DNA from 3 places in the Neomoorella glycerini genome. Region 2 is predicted to be linked to each of the others. Evidence: riboswitches for the same ligand, from Rfam matches in the RefSeq annotation. Region 2 holds a riboswitch; each other region holds the start of a gene.
The links. A riboswitch is a leader RNA that binds a small molecule or an ion and turns the genes downstream of it on or off. The one in region 2 is predicted to bind molybdenum cofactor.

Region 1 (10,464 bases), 530 kb from region 2:
GCCATGCCGCCGACACCTGGCGCGGGTTTAATGCAATCTATGAGCCCCTGTACCGCGAGTACATGTATTATTTCGGGAGCAAGCCCTTCATGATTACCGAGTTCGCCAGCAACGAAACGGGCGGCGACAAGGCGGCCTGGATCCGGGAATGTTTCCGGAGCCTCGCGACACGCTACCCCAATATAAAGATTGCCGTATGGTTTAACCAGGTGGACGGCAAGTGGCTCTACAACCTGGATTCTTCTCCGGGGAGCAAGGCGGCCTTTAAGGAGGGCCTGCAGGATTCTCACTACCGGTTCCAGGCGGTGATCCCCCGGTAGGCTGGCTTTGTTTGCGTGGTAGCGGGATTTAAAATTGCCCTGAAAAAGGTGCGGACTTAATAAATGCCGGGCAAAAGGAAATTGTATCTTTTTTTGAGCTTCATTTTGCTTTTAGCGGCCCTGGCGGGGTGGCGCTTATGGCCAGGGAGGGCAACGGCTGTTGAACAGGCCAGGTACTATCTAACAATGTGGCGGGCCGGGCAGGTGGGTCCCCACCAGGCACCCGACCCAGCTGCTTTCCCGCCGGCGCCGCCGCCGGTTGCCGGAGCCAGCTACGACGTCCTGGTAGTAGGGGGGCAACCGGAAGGTGTCGCTGCGGCTATATCTGCTGCCCGCCAGGGGGCGAAGGTCCTGCTGGTGGAAAGGCGCGACGGCCTGGGCGGCCTCTTTACCTACGGCTGGCTGAACTTTATTGACATGAATTACGGGCCGAAATACGAACTGCTGACCCGCGGTACCTTTCTTGATTTCTATCGCCAGGTAGGGGGCAGCATCTTTGATGTCGCCGTGGCCAAACAAGTCTTCCAGGCCATGGTGGGACGTTACCCCAACCTGGCTTTAAGCCTGAACACTGCTTTTAAAGCGCCCATCCTGGAAGGCAATAAACTGGTGGGCATTAAGGCCGTCAGGGACGGCCAGGAAATGGCCTTCTACGCCGGCCGGGTCATCGACGCCACCCAGGACGCCGACGTTGCCGCCGCGGCCGGCGTTCCTTATACGGTAGGCGCCGAGGATATGGGCGAGAAAGAGCGGCGCCAGGCCGTGACCCTGGTCTTTCACCTGGGGGGAATCGACTGGGCGGCCCTGGAGCAGGCCGTCAAGGGAGGCCAGATCAAAGACGCTAAGATTTCCGACCGGGCTGCCTGGGGCTTTGCCAGCCTTGGCGCGGCGTACCAGCCCTCCACCTCGCGCTTGCGGCTGCGGGGCTTGAATATCGGCCGCCAGAATGACGGCACCATCCTCATTAACGCCCTGCAGATCTTTGGTGTCGATGGACTGAGCGAGGCTGCCAAAACTGAAGCCATGGAGCTGGCCCGGCAAGAACTGCCGGCTATTACTGACTTCTTGCGCTCCCGGCTGCCCGGTTTTGCCGGGGCCAGGCTCCTGGGGGCGGCGCCGGAACTCTACGTCCGGGAAACCCGCCACATCAAGGCCCTTTACCAGCTGGACCTGAATGACGTCCTCTTTAACCGCTATTTCCCCGACGCCATCGCCCTGGGGTCCTACCCGGTGGATGTCCAGGCGACTTCACCCCAGGATACGGGTTACGTCTACGGCCGGCCGGAAGTCTACAGCATCCCCTTCCGTTCCCTGGTACCCCAGGGGATCGACAACCTCCTGGTTGTAGGGCGCTCGGCCGGCTATACCCACCTGGCTGCCGGCAGCGCCCGGGTGGTACCCATCGGCATGGCTACCGGCGACGCTGCCGGGGTGGCGGCCGCTTATTCCCTGCAGGTGAATAAGAATTTCCGGGAGCTGGCGGCCAGCCCCCGGGATATCCAGGCCATCCAGGATCTCCTGGTGAAGGCCGGCGCTTACCTGAAGGACTACCACATCAGAAACCCCTTGAGCGATCACTGGGCCTTTGCGGGCCTGCAGTTCGTCAATCGCTGGGGCCTGATTGTCGCCGGTTATAATAACGACTGGAAGCTGGATGACCCGGTCAACCAGGCAAGCTTTTACTATATGACGGCCAATGCCTTAAAAAGGGCGGCCGGCCGGGGCGATCTGGTGGCTGCCAGGGCAGCAGCCTTAGAGCCCTATCTCGAACGGAAACCTTTAACGCGGGGGGCAGCGGCCTCTCTCCTCCTCACCTACCTGGGCGATGATACGGCGGCTTTAGACCCGGCGGCAGCCGTGGCCCGGGCCGGGGCAAAGGGCCTCCTGCCCCTGGATAAAACGGGAAGCGATCCCCAGGGGATAGTAACCGGAGCGGAGGCCTACTACGCCACCGAGAGGCTCTGCGCCCTGGTGGCAAGAATTAATGGGCACTGATGCAAAAGAGGAAGCCCTGCGGGAGTTTTCATCGGCCTGATTCAGGCCGCCCTGGCCGGTTGGTGAGATGGCTTTTCGCTTAAACTGGTATGTGATACAATACTTATATGATATACCGCGGGAGGAGGCACTGCCATGGCAATTTCACCGCGATTCAGTAGTTTGTTACTGGAAGCCACCCGCGCCCATGATATAGATGAAGCCTTATCTAAACTTTTTAGTGAGTACCTTGAGTTGAAAATCGCTAAACTGGAAGAGCGCCGGGATAATCTACAAAAAAAATGGGGTATGTCTTTCGAGGCTTTTTGCCGCCAGGTGCAAGATAATAGCCTGCCCAAGGATCCCTTTTCTTATGAAGTAGAGAATGATTACTGGGAATGGGAAGAAGTAGAAACTCTTTTAAAACACTACCAGGGGCTGAAAAACAAATGGATGTAGCCAGGTTTTTAAGGGAGCTTTTTTCCTGCCTGGCGGGAAAAGACTTTGTAAAGGATTGTCACCTGGAAGTGGCAGTTTTTCTGATGAAGGGAAAGATTGAACTTAAAGATGATGGCTTTCTTAAAGTGTATTGCAACGAGCGGACAGGTACCCTGGCTTTTGCATTAATAAACAAGGAAAAACGTATCTGGGGGATCGATAAGGATAATTTGCGCGGCTGGCATTGTCATCCTTTTGGAGAACCCGAAAGCCACCAGCCAGTAGAAGAACAGGATTTGGAAGTTATCATAAACCAGGTGGAAACTATCTGGCGGCAGATTACAGGACCAGGAGGTCAGTTGAAAAACCATCGTAACCAGCCGGCCCATTTGAGTTAACCCTACCGGAAGCCGCTTAAGATTGAAATGCCGTATTTTTGGTATAATACAGGAAAGGAGGGTCGGCATTTATGCATGAAATAGTACAGTCTATGGCCAAACGTATCGTAGAGAAATTCCATCCCCAAAAAGTAATCGTTTTTGGTTCATGGGCAAGGGGAGAAGCCGGTCCAGGCAGTGATGTGGACCTTTTGATTGTTCTGGATTGCAGCCGTGAACAAAAACGGGCTATGCAAGTAGCCATTAGAAAAGAGCTGCGTGAATTTAAAGTCCCGAAAGATATTATAGTTGCTAATCTAGAGGACATCAGCAAGTATAAAGACGCCTGGTGGACTGTTTACCACCCCGCCCTCAAAGAAGGGTTGGTGCTCTATGAACACTGAGGAAAGGGAACAGGAAGCATTAAGATGGCTGGATAAAGCAAGAAGGGACTTGCGTGTGGCCAGGATGGCCTTCAACGACGAGGAGGAGCCCTCACGATGAAGCCCAAAAAGCAATTGCGATGGCGGAAGATATATACAATAAGATATTCGCTAAAATGATTAACTAAAGGTCAGGGACCATCTACGCTCATGCGTTTTAATTCCTGCTTGCCTCCTATTTATGGTTATGCTACAATAAACATAACTGCATATACCTCCGAGCCAGTGGGCCTAAGGTTTGAGGCTATGGCTGCTGGCCTCCTGCCTGCTTGCCAGGCAGCGACGGGGTAGGCGGGGAAACCTGCCTGCCTCCCGGAATGGGAAAGGAGTTTTTAGTAACTTCAGGCACCCTTCCGGGTGCCTTATATTTTAAGTAACATTTTTACCAAAAAGGAATAAAGCCCGGCTATAATAAATCAACGCGAAGAGAGCATGAAACTTCTGGAAGGGGGTATTTTCATGGTTGACCGGGAAGCCATCAAAGCAGCAGTAAAAGAAGCCGCGGCTAACCATGGCGGCAAGCTGCCCTGCGCGGTGGCCCAGGAAGTGGCCCGCCGTTTGCAGGTGCCCATGCGTGAGGTGGGACAGGCTACTGACGACTTGCAGATCAAGATTATCCAGTGCCAGCTGGGGTGTTTCGAGTAGCAGGGGGATATGGATGGAACTCTTTCGGGTGGTAACTTTAGCAGAAGCACGCCGGCTGCTGGCCCGCTACTGGCCCTTGCCGGGACGGCAGGAAGTGATTTTACCCCTGCTCGCTGCCCTGGGGCGGGAACTGGCCCGGCCGGTGGCGGCGAAGGACGACGTTCCCGGTTTTACCCGTGCCACCATGGACGGTTATGCCGTCCGGGCGGCCGATACCTTTGGCGCCCGGGAAAGCCAGCCGGTGATTTTGCGCCTGGTAGGAGAGGTGCCCATGGGGCAACCGGCTACAGTTGCCGTTGGCCCCGGCGAAGCGGTGGCCGTGGCTACGGGAAGTATGATGCCCCCGGGGGCTGATGCCGTGGTTATGGTGGAAAATACGGAACTCTTACCGGAGGGCCGGATCGCCGTTTTTAAACCCGTGGCCCCGGGGCAGGACCTGGTGCGGCAGGGTGCCGACGTCCGCGCCGGTACCACCGTCCTGCCTGTCGGCCATACTTTGCGGCCTCAGGACCTGGGAGTGCTGGCCAGCCTGGGAGTAACCCGGGTGACTGTATATGAGCCCTGGCGGGTGGGCATCCTGGCTACCGGCAATGAAATCGTCCCTCCCGAGGCTAACCCCGGACCCGGTCAGGTAAGAGATATTAATTCCTACACCCTGGCCGGACTGGTCCAGGAGTGCGGTGGCAAGGTCACCCTCTACGGTATTGCTCCCGATGACCTGGAGGACCTCACGGCCAGGGTCCGGAAAGCCCTGGCGGAGAACCACCTGGTGCTCCTTTCCGGCGGCAGTTCCGTCGGCACCCGCGATTTAACCGTCCAGGTCCTGGCTGGCCTGGGACAGCCGGGTATCCTCTTTCACGGTGTGGCCATCCGCCCGGGTAAGCCCACCGTTGCGGCAGTGGCCGGCGATAAGATGATCCTGGGCCTGCCGGGCCATCCCGTTTCAGCCATGGTTGTTTTCAGTATCTTAATTGAACCCCTGCTGCGCTACGGGAGCTACGACCACCTGGCCGGGAGGAGGACGGTGGAGGCGATCTTAAGCCGTACAGTTACTTCCACCCCCGGCCGGGAGGACTATATCCGCGTTCGCCTGGGAGCAGGCCCGGGTGGGTTCCTGGCCGTACCGGTACCGGGAGGATCGAGTATGATCTCATCCATGGTCCAGGCCGACGGCCTGGTAACCATTCCCCTGGAAGAAGAGGGCCTGGAAGCCGGTACGAGGGTAGAGGTTAAATTATTTTAAGTGTTACTTTATTATACCATAGTTCATAAAGCGGAGAGAAAGCGGCGAGAAAGCGGAGAGGGTCCGGAAAGCTGAATTAAGTTATATTAAACCCGGGAAGGAAGGGTTGGTTATTGGCACGCAAGGTCTTTGTCACCAGCCGGCCCTGGCAGGAGGCCCTGGAGGAATTTCTGGGAACTTTAAGATCCAATGGTTACCTGGCCGGGCTGCCGGCTGAAGAAATAGACGTTACCCAGGCCCTGGGCCGGGTGACGGCAGCACCGGTTTATGCCGCTATCTCCTCACCCCACTACCCGGCGGCAGCCATGGACGGGATAGCCGTGCGGGCGGAAAAGACCTTTGGTGCCAGCGAGGGGGAACCCCTGGAACTGGCCCTGGACCGCGAGGCAGCAGTTGTCGACACGGGCGATCCCTTACCCGAGGGCTTTGATGCCGTTATTATGATTGAAGAGGTAGCCTTTAAAGATAAGGCAACGGCTGTTATCCGGCGCCCGGCCGTGCCAGGGCAGAATATCCGGCCGGTGGGTGAGGACATCACGGCCGGCGAGCTGCTGGTGCCGGCCAACCATATCCTCACCCCCTACGACCTGGGAGGGATGCTCTCGGCCGGGGTCACGCGGGTGGCCGTCCGGCCGCGGCCGCGGGTAGCTATCCTGCCCACGGGGACGGAGGTTGTGCCGCCCACCCCCAACCCGGCCCCCGGCCAGATCCTGGAGTCCAACGGTACCATGCTGGCCGGCCTGGTCACCCGCTGGGGGGGCGAGCCCCAGGTTTACCCCATTACCCCTGATGATTACCAGCTCTTAAAGGAACGCCTGCTGCAGGCCCTGGCGGGAAGCGACCTGGTCCTCATCAATGCCGGCTCCTCGGCCGGGCGGGAGGACTATACCGCCCGCCTGGTGGTTGAGCTGGGGCAGGTCTTAACCCATGGGGTTGCCACCCGGCCCGGCAAACCGGTAATCCTGGGTATAGTCGAGGGTAAGCCGGTGATTGGCGTACCCGGCTACCCGGTATCGGCCGCCCTGTGTGCGGAACTCTTTGCCCGGCCCGTTATCTATTACCGCCAGGGACTGGAACCGCCCCGGCGGGAGCGGGTCCAGGCCGTCCTGGCCCGTAAAATTTACTCCCCCCTGGGCCGGGAGGAGTTTGTCCGCGTCCGCCTGGAGAGGGAGGGGGACAGGCTGGTGGCCATCCCGACCTCCCGCGGTGCCGGTACCATCATGGCCCTGGCCCGGGCCGACGGCATTGTGGTGGTCCCCCGCCTGGCCGAGGGCTTTGCCGCCGGCCAGGAAGTGACGGTATATCTGTTGCGGAAGTCGGAGGCTGGAAGTCAGAAGTCAGAATTCCTGTAGGAACTGGTGTAGCCGTTCCTACCGCAGATCCCACCTCTCACTTCCCAAATCCCACATCTCATATTCGGAGGAAAGAGGGGAAACCGGTGGAAGATACCTTTCGCCGCCAGATAAACTACCTGCGCATTGCCATTACCGACCGTTGCAACCTGCGCTGCCGCTACTGCATGCCGGCCACCGGGGTACCTTTAAAGAGCCACCAGGACATCCTCCGCCTGGAGGAGATCGTCACCCTGGCGCGGGTGGCCGGCAGCGCCGGGATTAACCGCATCCGCCTCACCGGTGGTGAGCCCCTGGTGCGGAAAAACGTGGTGACCCTGGTCCGGGACCTGGCCGCCCTACCGGGTATTAAAGAGGTTTCCCTGACCACCAATGGCATATTCCTGAGTGGCCTGGCCAGGCCCCTCAAAGAAGCGGGCCTGAGCCGGGTGAATATCAGCCTGGACACCCTGAAGAAAGACCGTTACCGCTATATCACCCGCCGGGGCAATATCAGCAGCGTCTGGCAGGGCATCCGCGCCGCCCTGGCCGTGGGCCTTACACCGGTAAAACTCAATGTTGTCGTTACCCGCGGCTTTAACGACGACGAGATCCTGGATTTTGCCCGTCTGGCGCAGGAAGAACCCCTGCATATTCGTTTTATTGAACTGATGCCCATTGGCGCCGCCGCTGCTTCTGGTAGCGGTTATGTATCCATGGACGAGATTAAAAGCCAGATCAGCCGGGTCTTTCCCCTGGAACCTTTAGCAAACCTGGTAACCAACGGCCCGGCAGTTAACTTTAAGGTGGCCGGCGGTACAGGTAGTATCGGCTTTATCAGCGCCATGTCCAGTCACTTTTGCCACCGCTGTAACCGCCTGCGCCTGACGGCCGACGGGAAACTCAGGCCCTGCCTCTACTGGGACGGGGAAATAGACATCAAAGGGCCTTTACGCGCCGGGGCTTCGGAGGCCGAACTGGCGGCCATTTTTGCCCGGGCCGTCAGCTTGAAGCCGGCCGAACACCACATGGAAACCGGCTGGCGCCAGCCCCGGGTCATGTCCCAGATCGGCGGCTGATGTTTAAGAAGTGAGAGGTGGGAAGTGGGAAGTAGGAGTTGGTTCAGAGTAAGCTCCGGTGAGGTTAATGTCCGTGGGGGGAACCGGGTCGTTCCTTTAATAAAAGTTTGTATCTGTAAAGGCACAAAGTAAACGAGCAGTGTATTATGGAGGCACGGGTATGAGCAATCCCCTGACCCACCTTGATGCCAAAGGTGCTGCACGAATGGTAGATGTGGGCGCCAAGGCCGTTACCGAACGGGTGGCTGTAGCCCGGGGACGGGTACTGATGAGCAAAAACACCCTGGACCTCATCCTGGAAGGGGAGATGCCCAAGGGTGACGTCCTGGCCGTGGCCCGGGTGGCCGGGATTATGGCCGCCAAGCAAACGGGGTCGTTAATCCCCCTCTGCCACCCCTTACCCATCAGCGCGGTAAGCGTCGACTTCCGCCCTGACCGGGAAACGGGGGCCCTGGAAATTGAAGCCCGGGTGAAGACCACCGGCCAGACCGGGGTGGAAATGGAAGCCCTGACGGCGGTCAGTGTGGCCGCCCTGACCATTTATGACATGTGCAAAGCCGTGGAACGGGGTATGGTTATTGATAACATCCGGTTAATCGAAAAAAAGGGGGGCCGCAGCGGCCACTTCCAGCGGGAAGGGGAGGAGCCATGGGACGTATTGTAGCCGTCTGTATTTCGGCTAATAAAGGGGAACGCAAGCAGAATATCACCAGGGGCATGCTAATCGCCAACCACGGCCTGGAGGGCGACGCCCATGCCGGCCCCTGGCACCGCCAGGTAAGCCTCCTGGCCATGGAAAGCATTACCAAAATGCAGGCGAAAGGACTGAAAGTTGGCCCCGGCGACTTCGCCGAAAACCTGACGACGGAGGGTATTGACCTGGTATCCTTGCCGGTGGGTACGAAATTAAGAATCGGCGACCGGGTCCTGGCCGAGGTGACCCAGATCGGCAAACAGTGCCACAGCCGCTGTGCCATTTACCAGCAGGCCGGCGACTGCGTCATGCCCCGCGAGGGCATCTTTGTGGCCATCCTGGAGGGTGGGCCGGTCCAGGTGGGCGATCCTATCGAGGTGGTGGCCTCGTGATCCGGGTAGCTATCCTCACGGCCAGCGATAAGGGAGCCCGGGGCGAGCGGGAGGATAAGAGCGCGGCCGTCATCCGGGAAATGGTGGCGGATCTTGGCGAAGTGGTGGCCTATGAGGTTGTTCCTGATGAGCGCCGGCTCCTGGCCGCCAAATTGCGGGAGTTCTGCGATGTGGTAGGCGCCGACCTGGTCCTCACTACCGGGGGCACCGGCTTCAGCCCCCGGGATGTGACCCCCGAGGCCACCCGGGATGTAATTGAAAAGGAAGTTCCGGGGCTGCCGGAGGCCATGCGGGCGGCAAGCCTGAAGTTAACCCCCCAGGCCATGCTCTCCCGGGCTATAGCCGGCATCCGGGGGAAAACCCTCATTGTCAACCTGCCCGGCAGTCCCAAAGGGGTGCGGGAAAACCTGGCGGCCATACTACCAGCCCTGCCCCACGGCCTGGCCATTTTAAAGGGCGAGGCCGGCGAGTGCGGCCGGCCGTAAGGGCACCCCATCCAGCTCCAGCATTACTGAAGCCCCGCCATGCCATGCGCATCTCGGGGCTTCTTTAGTAAGTCCAAATGAGGTATACTAAAATTTGTGTTACCGGTATTCCTGGGCAGGAAAATAAGAATTGGTGTCGAAAGAGATAGGGATTTTTGGTAAAGGGTGAAGCTCTTGCTGCAAGACCTGGAAGCTGAAGTACTGGCCTCGCACCAGTTGGGGCAGGACGTTTACTTATTGCGCTTACACGCCCCGTTGATTGCTGAAGCGGCCCAGCCGGGGCAGTTTGTGCACGTCCGTTGCTCAGAAACCTTCGATCCTTTATTGCGACGCCCGTTAAGCATCCATGATGCCGGTAACGAGGGAGAATTAACTTTACTGTATCAGGTCAAAGGCCGGGGCACAGCCTGGCTGGCTCGACAGCAGTCAGGACAGAAGATAAATATTCTAGGGCCTCGCGGCCGGGGTTTTACTTTACCCCAAAACAAGAGGCTGGCACTAGTAGCCGGGGGCATGGGCATGGTTCCCTTGCTTTTTCTCGCCCGGCGGGCCCTGGAGGCCGGTAATGAGGTTGATTTTTTCTATGGCGCCCGGGATAGGGAACAGTTGTACCAGTTAGAAACATTAAAGGCCATGCAGGTTAATTTATTCCTGGCTACTGACGACGGCAGCGCCGGCTTTCAAGGGCCGGTGACAAAGCTCTGGGAAAAATATATACCAGAGAGGTCCTACGACCGGGGCTATGCCTGCGGTCCCCGGCCGGCCCTGGCGGCCTTCGCCTGCCTGGCGGGGCGGGCCTCCCTCCCGGCCGAGGTTTCTCTGGAGGAAAGGATGGCCTGCGGCCTGGGTGCCTGCCGTGGCTGCGTAACGGCCCTGCAGGATCCTTCAGGCAATAAGTATTACGAAAATGTCTGCACGGGCGGCCCTGTCTTCGACGCAGTCGCCGTGTACTGGGAGGACTAACAATGGAGCAGGCCGGTAAAAGGCCCCGAGTCAACCTGGCGGTGGAAATTACCGGTTTAACTTTACAGAATCCGGTAATG
Region 2 (10,464 bases):
ACCCGGGCCATAACCGTTTTGCGCCCGGTACTCTTCCATCTGCTGGATGTGCTGCTTCATCAAGTCTCCCTGCTCTTTAGTCAGCTGGCCACTTGCAACATACTTGTCGATAATTTGCTGGCGCAACTGGACAATCTGCTGGTAGAGGGCATCAATCTCCGCCTTTTGCTGGTCCGTTATGGCCGCAAAGGCGGCAGGGGCCAGCACTCCCAGCATTAAAATTATGGCGAGGACGAGGGCAATTTTTTTCGTCACCCGCGCCACCTCCTTTCGAGGTATATTTTATCCGGCAGGTATGATAAAAATATGGGCAAAGTATGAAGAAAATTTGAAACTTGACAGGGCTGGAGCTTTTAATTTATACTTTGTTCGATAATACTATAAGTTAATTTAAATTATCTCCCGGGAGAGCGAAAGAGAATGCGCGTCTGTGGTAAACGCATCCGGGAACTGAGGGAAGAACGGGGCTATTCACTTCAGGACCTGGCCAGCAAAGCGGAGGTCTCAGTTTCATACTTAAGTGAAATCGAACGGGGGGCCAAAAAGCCCTCCCTGAAAACCCTAGAAAGAATTGCCAGGGCCTTAAATTTACCCCGGGAACAACTCGTAGAGGCCGGTAACGAGAGGGGCATCACCCTGGGGGACAGGATCCGGCTCTTGCGGGAAAAGCGAGGTAAAAGTTTGAGCACCCTGGCCGAGGAAGCCGGCATCTCCATTTCCTACTTGAGTGAAATAGAGAGGGGTAATGTTTACCCGGCCATCGATACTCTGAAAAAAATTACTGCCGCTCTGGATGTCCCCTTAAGTGCAATTATCGGTACGGGCGGTTCCCTGGGGCATAAATTGCGCCAGGCCCGGGAAGAACAGGGTCTTACCCAGGCTGACCTGGCCCGGGCCGCCGGGGTTTCGGCCGGCCTCATCGGCCAGATTGAACAGGGGAAGGTACAGCCATCCTTAAAAACCCTGGAAAAAATAGGCGGAGTCCTGAATATTTCCCCCTGTTATTTTATAGCTGACGATGCCGGGTTGGATGAGGTACTTAACCAGATGAGCCCCGAAGTACGCCGGTTGCTCATGGAACCCAAGGTACAGTCTGTATTGCGCCTGGTATGCAATTGTACCGAAGATGAACTCCGCTTTATCCTCAATTTTATCCAGCTCTATAAACGCTGCCACTAACCCGGGAGACGGAGGCGGGCGATAATTTCCTGGAGGATGCTCGCCGAGTGCCTGAGGGCAGCCAGTTCCCCGGCTCCCAGGGGAATGGCCAGGATTTTTTCCCGCCCCTGGCTGCCTACCAGGCAGGGGAGACTTAAGGCCACCTCACCCTCAAGGCCGTAAAGGCCGCGAATGACGCTGGAAACGGTGAGGACGCTCTTCTCATCCCGGAGGATGCTTTCGGTAATCCGGCTCAAGGCTAAGGCTACGCCATAGGCAGTAGCCCCTTTGCGTTCGATGATTGCATAAGCGGCCTCCCTGACCTGGTAGCTTATTTCAGTCCGGAAGGCCTCATCTTCAGTGGTACCGTCCAGGAGGTAAAACTCCTCCAGGTCAACCCCGGCCACATTGGCCAGGCTCCAGACGGGCACTTCGGTATCGCCGTGCTCGCCGATGACATAAGCATGGATGTTGCGGGGGTCGACATGGAGGCGGCGGCTTAACAGGTGGCGGAAACGGGCACTGTCCAGGACAGTCCCCGAGCCCAGGATCCTGTTTTCCGGAAGCCCCGAGATCTTCCAGGCCACATAGGTCAGGACATCCACCGGGTTGGCCACCATGAGGATTAAAGCATCAGGGCAGTGCTGCAAAAGGGGCGGCAGGGCCTCGCGGACAATGGCCGTATTGCGGTGCACCAGGTCCAGGCGGGTTTCCCCGGGCTGCTGGTTGGCACCGGCGGTGAAAATGATAATGCGCGCGCCGGCGCAATCGGCCGGGCCGCCGGCATAAATTTTTACGGGACGGATCAAAGTGGCCGCGTGGGCGAGGTCCATGGCTTCCCCTTCAGCCCGGGTGCGGTTAATATCGACAAGGACCATTTCTTTGACGATGGGGCTGAAGAGGAGGGCAAAGGCGGTACTGGCGCCGACATAGCCGGCGCCGATGATGGCTACTTTGGCCGGGCCCTGCAGGGCCATAATATCACCTCTAGGCATATTCTCCACTGTTACCAGGAGGGTTATACAGGAACTGGAGCCGTAAATTATGAACCTCAATTACTGGTTAACTTTTATTACCACGGTAGAAAAAGGTACCCTTTCCGCGGCAGCCGAGGAGCTGCACCTTACCCAGCCGGGGGTTAGCAAGCAGCTCCAGGCCCTGGAGGATTACTACGGCCTGCGTTTACTTGAACGCCGGGGCCGCGAGGTGCGGCTGACGGCGGCCGGGAAGATTTGTTACCGGCATGCTAAAGCCATTGCCCGTCACCTGGAACAAACCCAGCGGGAACTGGCCGAACTAACCCGGCTGGTGAAGGGCCGCTTGCTGCTGGGGGCCAGCACGACGCCGGGCCAGTATATCCTGCCCAGGCTGATTGGCGGTTTCCGGCGGGAATATCCCCGGGTGGAGGTGGTGGTAGAGATTGCCGACTCCCAGGAGGTGATCCGGCGCCTGCAGGATGGAGAAATCGATCTCGGGGTTGTCGGCGCCGGGGGCCGGGGCCGGAACCTTTCCTATAGCCGCCTGGTAGAGGATGAACTGGTCCTCATTGTCCCGCCAGGGCACCGCCTGGCCGGGGTTACTGCTGCAAATCCACTGGATTTACAGGGCGAGCCCCTGGTCTGGCGGGAGGCCGGTTCCGGTACCCGCAGGGTAGTGGAAGAACGCCTGCAAAAAGCCGGTTTCACCGTCGATCCGGCCCGGGTGGTCATGGAGCTGGGCAGTACGGAAGCCATTGTCAGCGCCGTGGAGGCCGGCCTGGGTATTTCCCTGGTTACCTGCTGGGCGGTGGAAAAAAGCGTCAAACTCGGCCGCCTGGTTACCGTTCCCCTCCAGGGGGTAAATTTGAAACGCGACCTGTACCTGGTCCGGCGCCGCCAGCCCTTAAGCCCGGCTGCCGAGGCCTTTGCCTGCTTTCTGGAAAAACACCATCTCCAGCTCCCGTTACCTGTTAATACTTGATCGATAGTAAAGGTTCTTCTCAATATCTTGACGGGACAAAGGGATAAGGGTATGATGAAATAAATTAAATACCATCTCCGAGCCGGTGTTACCTAAGGGCTGCCAGCCTATGGGACACCGGCCTGGGTCGCATTACCCACGGGGTAGGCCGGGAAACGGGCCTGCCTCCCTTGCTCGGAAAGGAGATGCGGCGTGGCAGGGTCAATGACGCCCCGGCATCCTTTGCGAGCCGGGGCATTTACTTATGTAGGGCCGGCAGGCTCATAAAATTGCGGGAGGTTGATTAACTTTGAGACGAATCTTGAAGATGGTAGTCATTACTATGCTGGCACTTCTTTTTTTAGCTGGTTGTACCTCGCAAAAGGAAAGTGTAACTCCGGCCAGGCAAGGAGAAACTAAAGAACTGCAGGTCTTTGCCGGGGCCGCCAGTAAACCTCCCCTGGAGGAGATTGCTACGCTTTTTATGCAAAAGTCCGGCGTTAAAGTCAACCTTACCTTTGGCGGTTCGGGTAGCGTCCTTTCTCAGATGAAATTGTCCCGCCAGGGCGATATTTACATCCCCGGTTCTTCTGATTTCATGGAAATGGCCAAGAAAGAGGGCGTTGTGGATGCCAAAACCGAACAGATACTGGTTTACCTTATACCGGCTATTAATGTACCGAAGGGCAACCCGCAAGGAATCCGGTCTTTAAACGATTTAGCCCGGCCCGGGATGCGGGTGGGCCTGGCGCGTCCCGAGACGGTTTGCGTAGGCCTTTATGGGGTAGAAATCCTGGAGAAAGCTGGCCTGGCTGATAAGGTTAAAAAGAACATTGTTACTTATGCGGAAAGTTGCGAGAAAACAGCCAACCTGGTAGCCCTAAAGCAAGTTGACGCCGTTATCGGCTGGGATGTCTTCCAAAAATGGGACCCGGCCAAGATTGAAACAATCTATTTGCCGCCGGAACAAGTAACCCGCATTGGTTATATTCCCGCAGCCATCTCTAATTTTTCCCAACAAAAGGAGCTGGCCGCCTTATTTTTGGCTTTTCTCACCTCAGAACAGGGCAAAGAGGTTTTTCGGAAATACGGTTACCTGGGAAGCGTTGAAGAGGCGCGTAAATTTGCTCCGGAGGCGCCGGTTGGGGGCGAATACCAGTTGCCTGCAGACTGGCGCTAAGCTACCAGGCCAGGGTTTTAAGAATGAGGGTGAAGAAGGAAAGTGGGCCGGAAAAAAATTGCCGCCAGGGCCTTTACCATGGCTTTTAGCGGCCTTCTTACCATGGTGTTAATGTATATCTTACTACTTTTATTCTCCCAGGTTAGCTATTTGAACAAAGAAGTACTTCTCAGCAGCTTGAAAGATAAAGAAGTTCATTTTGCCCTGGCCCTCTCTTTAGAATCGGCCCTGGCAGTGGCTGCGCTGGCCCTTTTAATTGGCATCCCTGCCGGTTATGCCCTGTCGCGCTTTAGCGTGCCGGCTAAAGCGGTGATCGATACCATTATGGATCTGCCAGTGGTCATCTCACCCGTTGCCCTGGGGGCGATGCTGCTAATTTTTTTTAACACAGCTCCGGGGTTGTTTTTTCAGGAGCATTTTTTTTCGGTAGTTTTTAACGTGACCGGCATTATTGTGGCTCAGGCTACCATTGTCATTTTTCTGGCCATTCGTTTGATGAAATCTATTTTTGACGCCATCGACCCGGCCTATGAAATGGCGGCCCGGGTCCTGGGGGAAAGCAGGGCCGGGGCCTTCTGGCGGGTGACTTTGCCCATGGCCAGGCCCGGTATTATGGCTACCTTTATTCTCTCCTGGGCCCGGGCCCTGGGTGAGTTTGGCGCCACCGTTACCCTGGCAGGAGCTACCAAGATGAAAACCGAGACCTTACCGATTGCCATTTATTTAAATCTCTCTGCTGTAAAGATCGAAAAGGCAGTGGCCCTGGTAAGCATTATAGTTTTGATGGCTTTTTTAATTCTCCTGGCTTTACGTTTACTGACGGATAAAGGAGCATTGTACCAGTGATCCAGGTTGAAAATCTAACCGTAGCAGGGCCCGGTTTTTACCTGGGCGACATTTCCTTCAGGGTAAATAAAGCCGAATATCTGATTATTTTGGGGCCGTCCGGTGCCGGGAAGACGGTACTGTTAGATACCCTGGCAGGCCTTAAAAAACCCCGGAAAGGCAGGATACTCTTTTCCGGCCGGGACGTTACCCGTGCTTTGCCGGAAGAACGGAAGATTGGTTATATTCAACAAAACCTGGCTTTATTTCCCCACCTTTCGATCATGGAAAACATCACCTTTGGCGCCCGTCCCAACCGGATCCCGCCTGCCAGGGCCGGCAAGCGGGCCAGGGAATTAGCAGCTTTACTCGGCATTGAACACCTTTTAAGCCGCGCTAATCCTCTGACTTTAAGCGGTGGCGAAAAACAGCGGGTGGCCCTGGCCAGGACCCTGCTGGTGGAACCCGATATTATCCTGATGGATGAACCTTTTTCCGCGCTGGATAGCTTTACCAGGAGGCAGCTAATCTTTTTACTCCCGGAGATTTTTGCCCAATTCCAGGTAACAGTTGTTCAGGTCACCCATGACCTGCAGGAAGCCTTTCTCCTGGGGGACAAAATTGCCGTTTTAATTGACGGGCGCTTGCAGCAAATAGGCAGCCGGGACGAGATTTACCGCCGGCCAGCCACCCTGGCAGTAGCCAGATTATTATTAAACCAGAACACCTTTAGTGGCAGGGTGGTTACCCTTTCAACCGGAGAAATTGTAGCTCAAAATGATCGGGGACTTGATTTTAGACTGCCGGCAATCCCTCATTTACAGCCAGGCGATAAAATTCATTTTGGCATCAACCCACGGGAAGTCGTTATTATCCGCCCTGACCGTCCCTTGACACCGAGGGTGCGGTCCAATATTTTTCCCGCCACTGTCCGGCGGATTTTTGACCAGTTTGGCAGTTACTTATTGTTCTTAGATCTTGCCGGTACAGGAATAGAGATTGAATTGGAGCTGCCGGGTTATATTTACCATGACATGGCTATCAGTATAGGTAACCACGTGACTGTATCTTTAAAAAAAGATTCTTTCTGGGTCTTGCCGGTAGATGAAGAAGGATAACGGAGGCGCAACTGGCAGTGTACACAGCAGCCGGGATCGTCCTGGCAGGAGGCAAAAGTACCCGTATGGGTACCAATAAAGCCCTGCTGCCCCTGGGGCAGGAGTCCATGCTGGCCACGGTCGTGACAGCTTTACGGCCGTTATTTCCCAAGATAATCGTAGTCACCAACACCCCGGAGCTGTACCAGGACTTAAAGGTGCGCCTGGTCCCGGACGTTATCCCCAATTTGGGACCTTTAAGCGGCTTCCATGCCGGGCTCCTGGCCTCGCCGTACTGGCACAATTTTATCGTGGCCTGCGACATGCCCTTCCTGGCCCCGGATTTTATCAAATACCTCCTCGAACAGGCGCCGGGTTATGATGTGGTGGTGCCGCGCCGGGGTGAGTACCTGCAGCCCCTGCACGCCGTTTATTCCCGGGGTTGTTTAAAGGCCATCGAAGATTGCCTGGCAGGGGGAAACTACCAGGCCTTTGCCTTTTATCCCCGGGTGAAGGTGCGTTATGTGGACGTTGACCGGCTGGCAGGTTGCAGCGACCCGGAGAAGATATTCTTTAATATCAATACCCCGGCCGACCTGGCCCGGGCGCGGCGAATGCTGCATGAGAAGGACCTCCTGCCGTGAGGCGCCCCCCTGATGGCAGGTTCGTCTATTCCTGGCGAAAGGAGGCAATGGAATGTCACCCTTATCCCTGGAGGCGGCCCGGGCGCTGTTGCTGGCAGGGTTAAAACCGCCCGGCCGGGTTAAAGTAAAACTGGAGGAGGCAGCTGGACGGGTGCTGGCGGCAGCGGTAACAGCCCCGGGTCCCTTTCCTCCCTTCCCCCGCTCTCTGGTCGACGGCTACGCCCTGGGGCCGCCGGTTGCCGCCCCTGGTACCCTCCCTACCGGGCTTGCGGGTCCGGGGGTAATCTACCGCCTCCTGGGGACGGTTCCGGCCGGCAGCAACTCGGAGATAACCTTAAGTCCGGGGACGGCGGCAGCCATTTTTACCGGTGCCCGGCCTCCAGTGGGGACGGTAGCCATCATCCCCCGGGAACTGGTAGGGAGCCGGGGTGATTTCATCAGCGTACCCGGCCTGCCTCCCGGCCGCCACCTGGAACCCGTCGGAGCCGAAGTGGCCGCAGGGGAAGAGGTCCTGGCCGCCGGTACAACCCTGGGACCGGCGGAAATCGGCCTTTTAGCCGCCCTGGGCTTGCGGGAAGTGCTAGTTTACCAGCGCCCCCGGGTGGTCCTGGCCACCAGCGGGAGCGAGTTGCTGGACCCGGCCGGCAAGGCAGGCCCTCCTGCCGGCAGCCAGGCGGGTTACCCCGGCGTAAATGTCCCTCCCTGCATATATAATAGTAACTTTTACGCCCTGGCAGCGGCCGTAGAAGCTGCCGGCGGGCGGGTAATATCCCTGGGTCCCCTGGCTGATAACCTGGAGGAACAGGTAAGGGCCTACCGGTCTGCCCTGGAAGAGGGCGATTTACTCCTCACCACCGGCGGTGCCGGCGGCAGCGCCGGTGACTACACAGCCGCCGCCTTTACCCGGGCCGGGGGCGAAGTGCTTTTTACGGAACTAAACATCCGTCCCGGCCGGCGGATCATAGCTGCGCGCGCCGGGGAAAAATTGATGCTGGGCCTGCCCGGCAACCCGCCGGCAGCCCTGGTGGCCTGTTACCTCCTGGCGAGGCCGGTTATCCGGGCCCTGGGAGGTAGGGAACCGGCGCCGGTAACTTTCCCGGCCAGGCTGGCGGCGGCCATCGACCGGCCGCGGGTGGAACGGGCCTTCCTCTGGGCCCAGGCCCGGGCCAGCGGCAGCGGTTGGGAGGTCACACCCCTGCCGCGCCGGCCCGGCGGCATCCGCGCTGCTATAGGGGCCAACGCTCTCATTGACCTGCCCCCCGGTACTGCTCCCGGTCCCGGGGAGGAAGTCACGGTGATTATACTTAGCTGAAGGGAACAACGAGAAAAGTAAGGAGGTTTTTTTCCATGACAAGCAAAACCCCTATTATTTCCGTTGTCGGCAAGTCCGACGCCGGGAAAACAACATTACTCACCAAACTCCTGCCCGAATTAAAACGGCGAGGTTACCGGGTCGCTACCGTCAAGCATGATACCCACGGCTTTGACATCGACCGCCCCGGCAAAGACACCTGGCGCCACGCCGAAGCCGGGGCCGACGTGGTCGTCATCTCTTCACCCACCAAAATGGCCCTCATTGAAAAGGTAGATACGGAGTTGCCCCTGGATGCCATTGCGGAACGCCTCCATCATGTCGACCTCATCATCACCGAGGGCTACAAGCGCGGCGACAAGCCCAAGATTGAAGTCCACCGGGCGGCCGTAGGGGGCGAACTCCTCTGCACGGCGGGAGAACTCCTGGCCGTGGCCACCGACGAACCCCTGGCCATTGACGTCCCTTGTTATGACCTGGATGATGCTGCCGGTCTGGTGGACCTGATTGAAGCCAGGATCCTGGCGCCGGCAGGCCGGGCCAGGCAACAGGGCCATTGACGAGGAATATATATAAGGTAAATTTGTCCTGGAGGGAGTCCTATGGGCCGGCCACTTAATGCCTATGACCGGGCGCTGCTGGAATTGCAAAAACAAATTTTACGGATGGGTGATTATGTTGCCGGCCAGGTGGATAAGGCCTTGGCTGCCTTGAAGGCCCAGGACAGCAATCTTGCGCGGCAGGTGATTGAGGGGGACGATGTTACCGATAACCTGGATTACGATATCGAGATGGCGGCCCTGGACCTGATCTCTTTACAGCAACCCACTAACGAAGACCTGCGTACCCTGGCCACTGTAATGCGGGTGGGCAAAGAGCTGGAACGCATCGGCGATTATGCCGTCAATATTGCCGAGGTGGCCGAACGCCTCACCCGCCTGGGACCGTATTTTAAGCCCCTGGTGGATATTCCCCGGATGAGCGACCTGGCCCGGGCCATGCTGAAGAACAGCCTCCAGGCCCTGGTGGACCGCGACCTGGAAGCGGCCAGGGAAATAGTCCGGGCCGATGACGCTGTCGACCGTCTTTTTGAAGACCTGTACGACGAACTGGTGGGCTTTATGAAGCGGGGGCCGGAATATGTCGACCAGGCCAGTTATCTCGCCCTGGTGGCCCGTTACCTGGAACGTATTGCCGACCATGCCGTGAACGTGGCCGAGATGGTCGTCTACCGGGAGACAGGACAGCGCCGCGCCTTCAAAGACTACCAGGGACCACAGAAAACCGTCCTGCCGGGGTTGGGGAAATAAAAGGGCCAACACCGGCAATTTAGAGGGATAATAGCTTGAGCACGTTGTTTTTCACCATCGCCACCGGGCTGGCAGGGGGGCTGGCCCTTTTCCTTTTCGGGATGCACCTCATCAGCACCGGCCTGCAAAAGGCGGCGGCCCGCCAGGTGCAGCAACTCCTGGGGGCAGTAACGAAAAACCGCTTCTTTGGTATGCTGGCCGGGCTGGTGGTGACCATTTTCCTCCAGACCAGCGCCGTCACCACGGTGCTGCTGGTGGGCTTTGTCAGCGCGGGACTCATGAGCCTGGGCCAGGCCCTGGGGGTCATCCTGGGGGCGGCCATTGGCTCTACCCTGACGGCCCAGCTCATTGCCCTGCGCCTCAGCGACTACGCCCTCTGGGCCGTGGTCGCCGGCCTCGTCCCCTACCTTTTTGCCCGGCGCCTGCGCTGGCACCACCTGGGCCAGGCTATCCTCGGTTTTGGCCTTATTTTTTACGGGGCAGCCCTCATGGGTACGGCCGTAGCACCCTTAAATACCCTGCCCGGCTTTACGACTGCCTTGCGCCCCCTGGCCGACCACCCCTGGGTAATGATGCTGGCGGCCACCCTTTTTACCGGCATCGTCCAGGCCAGCGCGGCGACGGTGGTCCTGGCCATGACCCTGGCTGCCCAGGGAGCCCTGCCCCTGGAGCCTGCCCTAGCCATGGTCCTGGGGGCCAACCTGGGCACCACGGCTACAGCCCTCATTTCCAGCATTGCCCTGTCCCGGGAAGCCAAAAGGGTGGCCCTGGCCCATTTCTTTTTTAAGCTGGCCGGTGTCCTCCTCTTTTTACCCTTCCTGGGACTGTACAGCCATTTATCCCGGCTAACATCCCCGGATATTGCCCGCCAGGTGGCCGACGGCCACACCCTTTTCAATATTATTAACATGCTCGTCTTTCTTCCTTTTACCCCGTGGGTAGGCCGCCTTATGGAAAGGATCCTCCCCGACGCTCCCGAGGAAGAAAAGGTGGCCAAATA
Region 3 (10,464 bases), 380 kb from region 2:
TACCTGCCGGAGATGGCTGACCCCCGCAGCATTAAGTACAAGGGGTTCCTGGTGAAAGACGGCGAAGACTTTGCGGCTGTAGTGGACAGCTCCGGCAATTGTAAATCCGGCGGCACCTTCGTCTTAGCGGAGATTTACTGGGAGGACATAGCGAAGGCAATTCGTTACGCCACGGGGATGGACCTCGACGTGCCGGACTTGAAAAAAATCGGCGAGCGCATTTACAATTTGCAGCGCTGTTACAACATCCTTTGCGGCATTTCCCGGAAAGACGACACCTTACCCCGCCGTTTTTTGGAAGAACCAAGCCCCTCGGCGGCGGCAAAGGGACTGGTATGCCGGCTGGAACCAATGCTCGAAGAGTATTATTATCTACGCGATTGGGACGCCGGAACAGGCTATCCTACCATTAGCAAACTAAAAGAATTGGGCCTGGAAGAAGCGATAGACAGGATTGGAGCCGAAAAATTAATTTACTCTCGCCGGGATATAAAGACAGGACAAAGCGAGTGATTTTAAATGCGTTATCTAATTATCGGCAACAGTGCGGCCGGGGTAACAGCGGCCGAAGCCATTAGAAGGACAGATCAAAGGGGAGAAATAACGCTTATAGCGGATGAAACCTACCCGGCTTATTCCAGGATATTTATTACCAATATAGTGGCCGGCACGGCGCGATGGGAAGATATCCTCATGCGGCCGCCGGACTTTTATCAAAGGCTCGGCATCAAGGCGCTCCTTGGTCGAAGGGCGGTAGGGGCTGACCTTGAGGGCCGCACGGTTTATTTAGAAAATGGAGAAGCCCTGGTTTTTGACCGTTTGCTCCTGGCTACCGGGGCTTCTCCCCAGCTTCCCCGGGTGGCCGGCAGCTCCCTGAAGGGCGTCACTGGAATGCGGACCATGGCAGATGCTTTAAAGGTAATAAAAATACTGGATGAAGCTCCAGGCGCTCCTGTGGTGGTGTTGGGAGGAGGGTTGGTCAGCCTAAAATCGGCCGAGGCCATGGCCCGCCGTGGGGGCCAGGTCCTTTTAGTGGTGAAGTCGAGGCAAATACTTTCACAAATGCTGGACGAAAAGGCGGCGGCCATTATCCAAAAAAGAATGGAGCGGGCCGGTATTAAGATAACCTTTGGCTACGATGTTAGCGCCTTTACGGGCCGGGAGCGCTTGGAAGGCATTCATTTGGAAAACGGCGAAGATATTTCCTCCAGGCTGGCTATTATTGCCAAAGGTGTAATGCCAAACACCGACCTGGCCAAGTTAATGGGTTTGCATGTAAATAAGGGCATAGTAGTAGATGGTTACCAGCGGACCAATAGTGAAGTGGTGTACGCTGCCGGTGATGTTTGCGAGACTTACGACCCCCTTAAGCAACAAAGAGCAGTTAACGCCATGTGGCCTAATGCCGTTTTCCAGGGCGCCGCAGCAGGCGCTAATATGGCGGGCGCGCAAGAATTGGCCCATATAGGTGTCCGGGTAAACGCGGCTTCCTTTTTCGGCCTTCAGGCCGCATCAGTAGGCTGGACCCGCCCCCGGGAGGGGGACGAAGAAATTACGGTAATCGATAGGGAAGAAAGCTATCTTAAGTTTATATTCCGCGGGGAACAATTGGTCGGCGCGGTCGTCATTGGCGACGTTAGGAATATAGGCTACTATCGATGGCTGGTGGCCGAAGAAAAACCCGCCGGTTTTTTGCGGCGGGAAGCGGGCAGGAAGGTCTACAATTTCAGCACTTACCGGGCTAAAGTAGGGGCGGATTTATTACAAGACGCCCCTACCTCCCCGGCGGCGCCACCTAGAAGGATGAAAATGGCAAAGGGCTTTTTTTCATGGTAAGAGCAACGCCACGTAATGATTTATAATACGCTTTTTATCGTTATGTATGCCGTTATTATAAAAAGATCAAAGAGGTGATTCCCATGGCTAAAACAGCCTGGATAGATCTAACAACCGGCAAAATCGAGCTTCAACCGACGCCGGAGGAGGATTTGCTAAAATTCCTGGGCAGCCGCGGCCTGGCGGCCAAAGTGCTTTACGACCATGTCGGCCCGGCAGTCCAACCCTTTGACCCGGAGAACCTGCTCATCTTTTCCACCGGCCCCCTGACGGGCACCTCTTGGCCCTCGGCGGCCCGCTATACGGTAACGGCCAAGTCGCCGGCCACCGGCGCCTACGGTTACGCCAACAGCTCCGGCTTCTTCGGCCCCGAGCTGCGTAAAGCCGGCTACGACCTCATCGTCTTTCGCGGCCGCGCCGCCCGCCCGGTGATCCTGCATATTGAGGACGACCACCTGGAGCTGCTCCCCGCCGGCGACCTCTGGGGTCAGACTACAGAAGTAACGGAAAAGACCCTGCGGGAACGGTACCCCGGCAGCCGGGTGGCCGCCATCGGCCCGGCAGGCGAAAACCTGGTGCGTATCGCCGGCGTTATCAACGACTACGCCCGGGCTGCGGCCCGCACCGGCATGGGGGCCGTCATGGGCTCGAAAAACCTCAAGGCCCTGGTAGTCAAAGGCAGCCACCGGGTAGAAACCCCGCCGGAGTTCAAAGAGGTGGTCCGCCGGGTAACGGCGGCCGTCCGCAACCACCCGGAGAGCCAGATGTACAGCCAGTGGGGCACCGTCTGCCTGATTGATTCCAAGAATATGAGCGGCGACATGCCCAGCAAGAACCACCGTTGGGGGCAATTCCCCCTGGGCAAAGAAATTAACGCGGCGGCGGTGGCCCGTTACACGGTAAAAACCCAGGGCTGCTACGCTTGCCCTATCCGCTGCTCCCGGATTACCGAAGTACCGGACGGCCCCTTTAAGACACCGCTGAACGAGGGACCGGAGTATGAAACCACTAACGCCCTGGGTTCCAATCTCTGGAATGGCAGTATCGAGCTGGTCATTTACGCCAACAAGCTCTGTAACGAACTAGGCCTGGACACTATTTCCACCGGCCTGGTCATCGCCTTCGCCATGGAAGCCCACGAAAGGGGCCTGCTGGACGACCCCAGGTACAGCCTGGCGTGGGGCGATCCGGAAACCATTATCGGCCTGATCAAAGACATCGCCTACCGCCGGGGCACAGGTGACCTGCTGGCCGACGGTGTCAAGGCAGCCAGCGCCCGCCTGGGCCGCGGCAGCGAATTTTTCGCCATGGAGGTCAAAGGGGTGGAACTGCCGCGGCAGGAAGGCCGGGTGCTGAAAGCCTTCGGCCTGGGACACGCCACCAGCAACCGCGGCGCCGACCATCTCTACGCCCTGCCGACCATCGACGTGGCCGGGATGACCGACGTGGCCGCTAAAGTATTGCCGGAGTGCGGCCCGGAACTCATGGAGGTTACATCGGAGAAATTCAAAGCCCATATGGTGCGTTTCACGGAAGCCTGCAACGCCCTGGCCGACGCCGCCGGCGTTTGCAAGTTCGCCTTCACCGAAACCTACGCCATTCTCCCGGCCGACCTGGCTGAAGGACTGCGGGCTTTAGGTATCCCAATCAGCGACGAAGAGATCATGCGCATCGGCCAGCGCATCGTCAACCTGGAACGGATGTATAACGTCCGCCACGGTTTCAACCGCAAAGACGATTACCTGCCGCCGCGTTCTTTGCAGGAACCCCTGGACGTCTACGTCAACCCGGAGGAGATCGAAAAAATACCGCCGGGTAAGGCCCAACTCTCCCGCCGGGGTCTGACCATCAACCTGGACATCATGCTGGATGAATACTACGCCCTGGGCGGCTGGACCGGGGATGGTATTCCTACTGCCGCCAGGCTGAAGGAACTTGGTCTGGAAGAATTGGTTAAAGATTTGCCTGCAGCAGATCCCTTCTGAAGGGCCAACGTCTTCGCCGGCAACCAATAAAATGTGCTCTGTTCAAGGTTGAGCGCCTGATTTGCCGGCTTATGCACCTGGAACCCTGATCATATACCTCTGTCTTCAGGAGTCCGGCTAGGGAAGGCGGAGAAGACTTCTGCCAGTTAGATATTCGATCCCGAACCTGGTAAAGAAGGTGACCCCATGCGCCTGCGCCTCCAGTTTGCCGACCGGGTAGGTATGATTGCCGATGTGGCCCGGGTAGTATCCCGCCATGGCCTGAATATCCTTTCCCTAGAAGTCATCCCGGACAATATGTACCTGGAAATAGAGGCCGGTCCGGCCTCTCCAGGGAAGAACTCTAGGTCGAGCTGGCGGCCATTCAGGGGGTCCGCCACCTCGAGACCATCCGGCTCCTGCCCCATGAAGCAAGGGAGCAACGCCTGCAAATAATCCTGGATTCTGTAAGTGACGGCATTGTCGCCATCGATGCCGACGGGCGCATTACCTCCCTCAACCCCATAGGCGAGAGAATGTTGCGGGTTACCCGCGCCGAGGCCCTGGAACAGCCCATTGCTTCTTTCCTGGGGTCGGATTTGCCCATCCTGCGCTGCCTGGCTGACGGTCGGCCTTACAACAATATCAAACTGGATATCACCGGCCCCCGGGGCAGGATTTGCCACCTGACCAGCGGCCGTTGCCTGCGGGACCCTGCCGGTACGGTGGTCGGCGTCGTGGCCACCATGAAAGATATTGCCGAATTAAGGCAGATGGTTTATACCCTGGCCCAACCAGAGGCCATCACCTTCAGCGATCTCATCGGCAACACCCCGGCTTTCAACCGCGTCGTCGCCATGGGACGCATGGTCGCCCTGGGAGACTCCACCGTTCTTCTCCGGGGTGAAAGCGGTACCGGGAAGGAGCTTTTCGCCCGGGCCTTGCATACGGAGAGCCCCCGGCGGCAGAAAGCCTTCATACCCGTCAACTGCGCCGCCCTGCCGGAAGAACTGCTGGAGAGCGAACTCTTTGGTTATGTCGGCGGCGCCTTCACCGGAGCGCGTAAGGGGGGTAAGGCCGGCCTCTTTGCCGCCGCTGAAGGGGGAACTATCTTCCTTGATGAAATCGCCGAGGCCTCCCCGGCCATCCAGGCCAAGCTGCTGCGGGTCCTCCAGGAAGGCAAGATCCGCCGGGTGGGCTCTAATAGCGAAGAGCCCGTCAATGTGCGGGTGATCGTCGCCACCCATCGCGACCTGGAAACCATGGTCCGGCAGGGCCTATTCCGAGAAGATCTTTATTACCGTCTTAATGTGGTCCCTATCTTCCTGCCGCCTTTACGGGAGAGGCGGGAAGACATCCCCCTGCTGGCCCGACATTTCCTGGATAAGCTGGCCCGGCATCTCAACCGAGCAGTCCCGGAATTAACCCCGGCTGCCCTGAATAAACTAACTGCTTACTCCTGGCCGGGCAACATCCGGGAGCTGGTCAACGTCCTGGAACGGGCTGTCAACCTGGTCAACGGCCCCCAAATCCTGCCGGAGCATATCTGGCTTTATAATTGGGAAGGGCCGTTACTCAGCAGGAACCCGCAACCGGAGCTAAAGACCCTGGCGGCGATCGTCCGGGCCGTCGAGGCGAACGCCGTTCAGGAGGCCTTGAAACGCCATGGTTCGGCCCGTAAAGCCGCCCGCGCCCTGGGACTTTCCCATACGGCCCTCCTGGGCAAGATCAAAAAGTTAGGCTTAAAGTGGCCGGCATAGTTTCCAGGTGGTAACAATAGTTTCCACCAGGCGGGACCTTTAAAAAATGCCATCCTTAAAAGGGGATGGCATTTTCTGTGCGCCCGGCATGGGCGTTAACTTAGTGGTGAAAGTCCACTGCAGGCGAGGCAGCACCAGTCTGCTAGCCAAAGGCAAGGGTGTCCATCGCGAGGTGGGATCCGAAGGAAGCCGGAGGCAAAGCCACGGCCCGATGAACAAGAACCCCATACGAGGCTAGACCGTTCGGATAAGCTGGCGGAACACAGCGAAATCCCAGGCTGCCAAGGGACGGTAGAGTATATGGGGCGGGCGCGGGGCGAAGGTTAACGCTCTTACCCGGGGAGGCCTGCCGGATAAGCCAGGGAGAGCTGGTAAACCGTATCGGAAGGTACGGCTGAACCGGCAGGAGTCAGCAGAGGGCATAGTACCCTGGGGGTCATGAACTCCAGGGGAAGGCCCGAACATCAAGTCAGAGGTGAAACCGGTGCGTTCGCGAGAAGGACAGAGACAGCAGAAAACCCCGCAAGGGGCCTGCCCGCGGGAAGAAGTGGTGAAGCCACGGGGGAGCGCGGGAGGGCCGAGTTCTTCTCCGGCACAAAGCGGGACGTCACCTCGCGGAGGCCAAGGTAGCGGCCTGATGGAGCAGGTGGTGGCCAGGGAGAACATGCTGGCCGCGCTGAAACGGGTAGAGCGGAACGGAGGCGCGCCCGGTGTGGACGGCATCCCGACCGAACGGTTGCGGGACCAAATACGCGCCGAGTGGCCGCGCATCCGGGAAGAACTGCTCGCGGGAACCTACAGACCGAAGCCCGTGCGCCGGGTCGAAATCCCGAAACCCGGGGGAGGCAAACGGATGTTAGGGATACCCACCGTAATGGACCGCCTAATCCAGCAGGCCCTCCTGCAAGTATTGACGCCCATCTTCGAACCGCAGTTCTCAGAGGCCAGCTACGGGTTCCGTCCCGGAAGGAAAGCCCATGATGCGGTAAAGAAGGCGCGGCAATACGTAGAAGAAGGATACGAATGGGCCGTGGACCTGGACATCGAGAAATACTTCGACCGGGTAAACCACGACATCCTCATGGCCCGGGTGGCCCGGAAAGTGGCAGATAAGAGGGTACTTACCCTTATCCGCCGCTATCTCCAGGCAGGCGTCATGGTAAACGGAGTGGTCATGGAGACGGCAGAAGGAACGCCCCAGGGCGGACCCTTAAGCCCGTTATTGGCCAACATACTCCTGGACGACCTGGACAAAGAACTGGAAAAGAGGGGCCACAAGTTCGTCCGTTACGCCGATGACTGCAACATCTACGTCAAAAGCAAACGGGCAGGAGAAAGGGTCCTGGCCAGATCGGCGCTGGACCTTTCCGTGAAGGGAGGGTAGAACTTTATTTTGATATTACCGAACGTATTTTGGCGGAAAAGGAATTGAATTGGCTTTCCGGCCAGTTGATAAGCATGCAGGAAAAAGAGCGGGAGCGGCTTGCCAGGGACTTACATGACGGGCTTGGTCAGGATATCGTAGCTCAGAAATTGCAATTAGAATCGGTACTAGCCGCGTTGTCCCATAAAGAAAAAATAAACCTGCCCCAAATAAAATTAAATATCAAAGAAATCATTGGCGGAATTGAGAGGATAGGCGAAGAAGTAAGGCGTATTTCCTTTGACTTGATGCCTTCGATGCTGGAATCCTTGGGACTTAAGAATACTTTAGAGTGGATGAGCGAGCAGTTTTCAATTGCCAGTGGTTTAAAAGTCGATTTAGAAATATACGGCGTCGGGCCGGAACGATTGCCTCCCAATATTGAAGTAGCTCTTTTTCGGGTGTTCCAGGAGGCATTAAATAATATCTCCAAACATGCTCAACCAAGCCGGGTATCTTTAAAGCTGAGTTATGTTTATCCCAAATTGATTGCAGTGATTGCTGATGACGGACAAGGGTTTGAACCTTAGGAAGGCAGCAACTACCAGGGATTGGGCCTTAAATGTATGCGGCGGAGGGTCGCAGAACTAGGTGGCACTTTGTATATACACTCAAAGCCCGGCAGGGGAACAACCGTGAGAGTGGAAATACCATTTGAGCGCAGGAATGATTAATCATGGACAAAATTAATGTTATCATTGTTGATGACCACCCTTTAGTCCGCGACGGCCTGCTGGGAATAATTAATGCCCAGTCTGATATGGAGGTAATTGGGGAAGCTGGCCAAGCAGGCGAGGCCCTGGAAATCGCCAAACGTTTAAAGCCACAAGTTATGGTGCTTGACATTTCCCTTCCCGATTTCAACGGCTTGGAGGTTGCCTACCAACTAAAAGTTGCCAGGGAAAATGACGGCTGGCAAACCCAGGTTGTGATTTTATCCATGTACAGCAATGAAAAATTTGTTTTTAGGGCCCTGGACGCCGGCGCCCTCGGTTATGTACACAAGAATTCTCCCGGGAGAGAAATCGTAGAGGCAATTAGGAGTGTAACGCGGGGGAAATATTTCCTTAGCAGCGATATATCAAGCACACTTATTTCGGAGTACTTAAAGCAGTGCAGGAACCAACGGGCAGAGCCTTCTTATGAACGTTTGACCCACCGTGAGCAGGAGATATTTAGGCTGGTAGTAGAAGGAGTAAGTAACCGCGATATCGCCAGGTTATTAACCATCAGCAAGAAGACGGTCGAAAAACACCGGGCTAATATAATGCGTAAGCTAGGCGCCCATAATTATGCCGAACTGGTTAAGCACGCTATTAAAATAGGAATTTTAGACACTGATATATAGTAAAAAATACTTCGCCTCCTGGCACGATATTTTAACGGCCGCGGCAGGAATTTGCCGCTTGGCGGAGAATAGACAAATTAGAAAGATGGACATAACATAAAATATCCTCCGAGCCTTCCTGGCCTAAAGGAGCAACCTATGGCAGGCTGGCCTGGACCGCTGGTCCACGGGGTGTACCGGGAAACGGGTATGCCTTCCAGGTATTGAAAAGGAGGGGGTTAGCTATAAGAGAGAGCTATGGCTTTTTCAGTTAAACCCCGCTCCGCCGTGGAGACGGGGTTTTTAATTTGTTGCTAATTAGCCAGGAAAGGGGATGGCTTCAGATGCAATTCTTAGAAGGCATCAGAGAAAAATTTTACGGGCTGGTAAAAGACAGGCACCTGACCGGGGAGGAAGAAATACAGGTGATCAGCGCCCGGCCCCTGACCCCCGAGGAAGCCATCGGCCGGCCGGAACGCCAGGACTTTCCTCTTTTAAAGGGTAAAGAATTTATGATCCAGGCCAACTTTAAAGACGCTTGTGGGCAGGCGTATACCGATATGCCGGGGAATTACCAGGGCACCCTGAAGGAAGTTCTGGCCCTGCCGTTACGTAATAACTATGAGCGAGCCGTATTTATCGCCACTTTGAATGCCGTGATGCGGCATCTCAAACTGGTAGACAAGACCGTCCACTGCCGCGACCAAGAACCGGCCCAATGTGCCTCCCGCCTGGTAGAATACGTCCGGGAACGTTTCGGCAACCCCCGGATTGCCTTTATCGGCCTGCAGCCGGCCATGGTGGCCAGCCTGGCCGGTCATTTCCCGATCCGGGTAACCGACCTGGACCCGGATAACGTCGGGCAACGTAAAGGCGGAGTTATGATAGAAGACGCCCGGCATACAGAAGAAATTATTGAATGGAGCGAACTGGTCTTGGCGACCGGTACAACCGCGGTAAACGATACCCTGGCGGCGATAATGGGCCGGAAACCGATTGTCTTTTACGGGGTAACCATCAGCGGCATAGCCTGCCTGGCCGGTTACGAGCAGTATTGCTCTTTTGGGCATTGATAATTGGAATTATGGGAGGGAATAACAGTGAGGGTTTCAAAATCTGTCACGCTATTACTGGGTCTACTTTTGTTTGGGTTGCTGGTGCTGGTCGGCTGCGGTAGCAGTAAAGATGAGAGTCCGAAGGGCCAGGCAGGAACGAATGATAAGGCGGACAACGCGGCCGGGCGCTCCCTTTTAGTTTATAGCGGCGCCGGCCTGAAAAACCCGGTCGAGGAAATCGGTGCCGCTTTTCAAGCTCAAAGCGGGTTAAAGCTTACCTATACCTTTGGCGGCGCAGCGCAGCTTAACAACCAGATCCTGTTAACCGGGCAGGGAGACGTCTACCTGCCGGGGGATATAGCGGAATTAAAGCCTGTTAAAGAAAAAAACCTGGTAGCATGGGAAAAGAATGTCGTTTATCACCTACCGGTACTGGCTGTTCCCAAGGGGAATCCTGCCGGCATCCGCAAGTTAGCCGACCTGGCTCGTCCGGGAGTGAAAGTAGCCCTGGGGGACCCCCAGGCCAATCCTATCGGCAAGCTGGCCGACCAGCTTCTGCAAAAGCACGGCCTTCTGGAAAACGTCAATAAAAATGTGGTAGTCAGGACGCCGACGGCAAACGAGCTGGTGGTGTATCTAAGCACCAAGCAGGCCGACGCTGCCGTGATCTGGGAAGAAAATTGCCAGGGGGCAAAAGACAAGCTTGAGCTGGTACCAGTGCCCGAACTAAAGGAATATGTCAAAACAGTTCCGGTGGCAGTACTGACCTGTTCCAAGGAAAAAGAATTGGCCCAGCAACTGGCCGAATTTTTCACTTCGTCGGCGGCCTACCAGATCTGGCAAAAATGGGGATACAAACCGGTGGCCCGTTAGTGGGGAGGCGCGAAAACTTGGGTTCAAGGTTGTTTAAAACCTTTAACGTGCTGGTAACTTTCCTGGTACTGCTATTTATTTTAGCCGCCGTAGGTACCGTCCTGGTAAGGGGTTTGCCCTTTATACCTCTATCGCTAAAGATGCCGGAACTGGTCTTCGCCATCAGGCTCAGCCTCTTGACCTCCATTGTTTCAACAGCCGCCTGCCTGCTGGTAGCTATGCCGGT

Region 1: linked by a shared signal. The riboswitch ahead of MGLY_RS03680 (hypothetical protein) and the one ahead of modA (molybdate ABC transporter substrate-binding protein) in region 2 are both predicted to bind molybdenum cofactor.
Region 3: linked by a shared signal. The riboswitch ahead of MGLY_RS16750 (Rossmann-like domain-containing protein) and the one ahead of modA (molybdate ABC transporter substrate-binding protein) in region 2 are both predicted to bind molybdenum cofactor.

Annotation. Positions count from the first base shown of each region.
Region 1 covers NZ_CP046244.1:766,073-776,536, reverse strand. Annotated here, with positions in the region: gene MGLY_RS03710 (glycoside hydrolase family 26 protein) at 1-320, shown strand, start outside; gene MGLY_RS03705 (FAD-dependent oxidoreductase) at 414-2,315, shown strand; gene MGLY_RS03700 (hypothetical protein) at 2,451-2,753, shown strand; gene MGLY_RS03695 (hypothetical protein) at 2,837-3,130, shown strand; gene MGLY_RS03690 (nucleotidyltransferase domain-containing protein) at 3,202-3,513, shown strand; molybdenum cofactor riboswitch at 3,756-3,897, shown strand; gene MGLY_RS03680 (hypothetical protein) at 3,985-4,197, shown strand; gene MGLY_RS03675 (molybdopterin molybdotransferase MoeA) at 4,211-5,440, shown strand; gene MGLY_RS03670 (molybdopterin-binding protein) at 5,554-6,792, shown strand; gene moaA (GTP 3',8-cyclase MoaA) at 6,879-7,850, shown strand; gene moaC (cyclic pyranopterin monophosphate synthase MoaC) at 8,011-8,514, shown strand; gene MGLY_RS03655 (MOSC domain-containing protein) at 8,499-8,936, shown strand; gene MGLY_RS03650 (MogA/MoaB family molybdenum cofactor biosynthesis protein) at 8,933-9,421, shown strand; gene MGLY_RS03645 (dihydroorotate dehydrogenase electron transfer subunit) at 9,587-10,384, shown strand; gene MGLY_RS03640 (dihydroorotate dehydrogenase) at 10,387-10,464, shown strand, end outside.
Region 2 covers NZ_CP046244.1:236,898-247,361, reverse strand. Annotated here, with positions in the region: gene MGLY_RS01275 (YckD family protein) at 1-255, opposite strand, end outside; gene MGLY_RS01270 (helix-turn-helix domain-containing protein) at 421-1,179, shown strand; gene MGLY_RS01265 (L-lactate dehydrogenase) at 1,176-2,135, opposite strand; gene MGLY_RS01260 (selenium metabolism-associated LysR family transcriptional regulator) at 2,203-3,117, shown strand; molybdenum cofactor riboswitch at 3,181-3,318, shown strand; gene modA (molybdate ABC transporter substrate-binding protein) at 3,407-4,276, shown strand; gene MGLY_RS01250 (ABC transporter permease) at 4,319-5,122, shown strand; gene MGLY_RS01245 (ABC transporter ATP-binding protein) at 5,119-6,219, shown strand; gene mobA (molybdenum cofactor guanylyltransferase) at 6,237-6,842, shown strand; gene MGLY_RS01235 (molybdopterin molybdotransferase MoeA) at 6,895-8,154, shown strand; gene mobB (molybdopterin-guanine dinucleotide biosynthesis protein B) at 8,190-8,714, shown strand; gene phoU (phosphate signaling complex protein PhoU) at 8,757-9,464, shown strand; gene MGLY_RS01220 (Na/Pi cotransporter family protein) at 9,500-10,464, shown strand, end outside.
Region 3 covers NZ_CP046244.1:3,361,922-3,372,385, reverse strand. Annotated here, with positions in the region: gene MGLY_RS16790 (aldehyde ferredoxin oxidoreductase family protein) at 1-513, shown strand, start outside; gene MGLY_RS16785 (NAD(P)/FAD-dependent oxidoreductase) at 520-1,836, shown strand; gene MGLY_RS16780 (aldehyde ferredoxin oxidoreductase family protein) at 1,920-3,821, shown strand; gene MGLY_RS18075 (ACT domain-containing protein) at 4,008-4,256, shown strand; gene MGLY_RS16775 (sigma-54 interaction domain-containing protein) at 4,175-5,560, shown strand; partial or broken gene ltrA (group II intron reverse transcriptase/maturase) at 6,198-6,905, shown strand; gene MGLY_RS16765 (sensor histidine kinase) at 6,974-7,513, shown strand; gene MGLY_RS18935 (ATP-binding protein) at 7,535-7,657, shown strand; gene MGLY_RS16755 (response regulator) at 7,660-8,331, shown strand; molybdenum cofactor riboswitch at 8,426-8,561, shown strand; gene MGLY_RS16750 (Rossmann-like domain-containing protein) at 8,655-9,383, shown strand; gene modA (molybdate ABC transporter substrate-binding protein) at 9,411-10,238, shown strand; gene MGLY_RS16740 (ABC transporter permease) at 10,256-10,464, shown strand, end outside.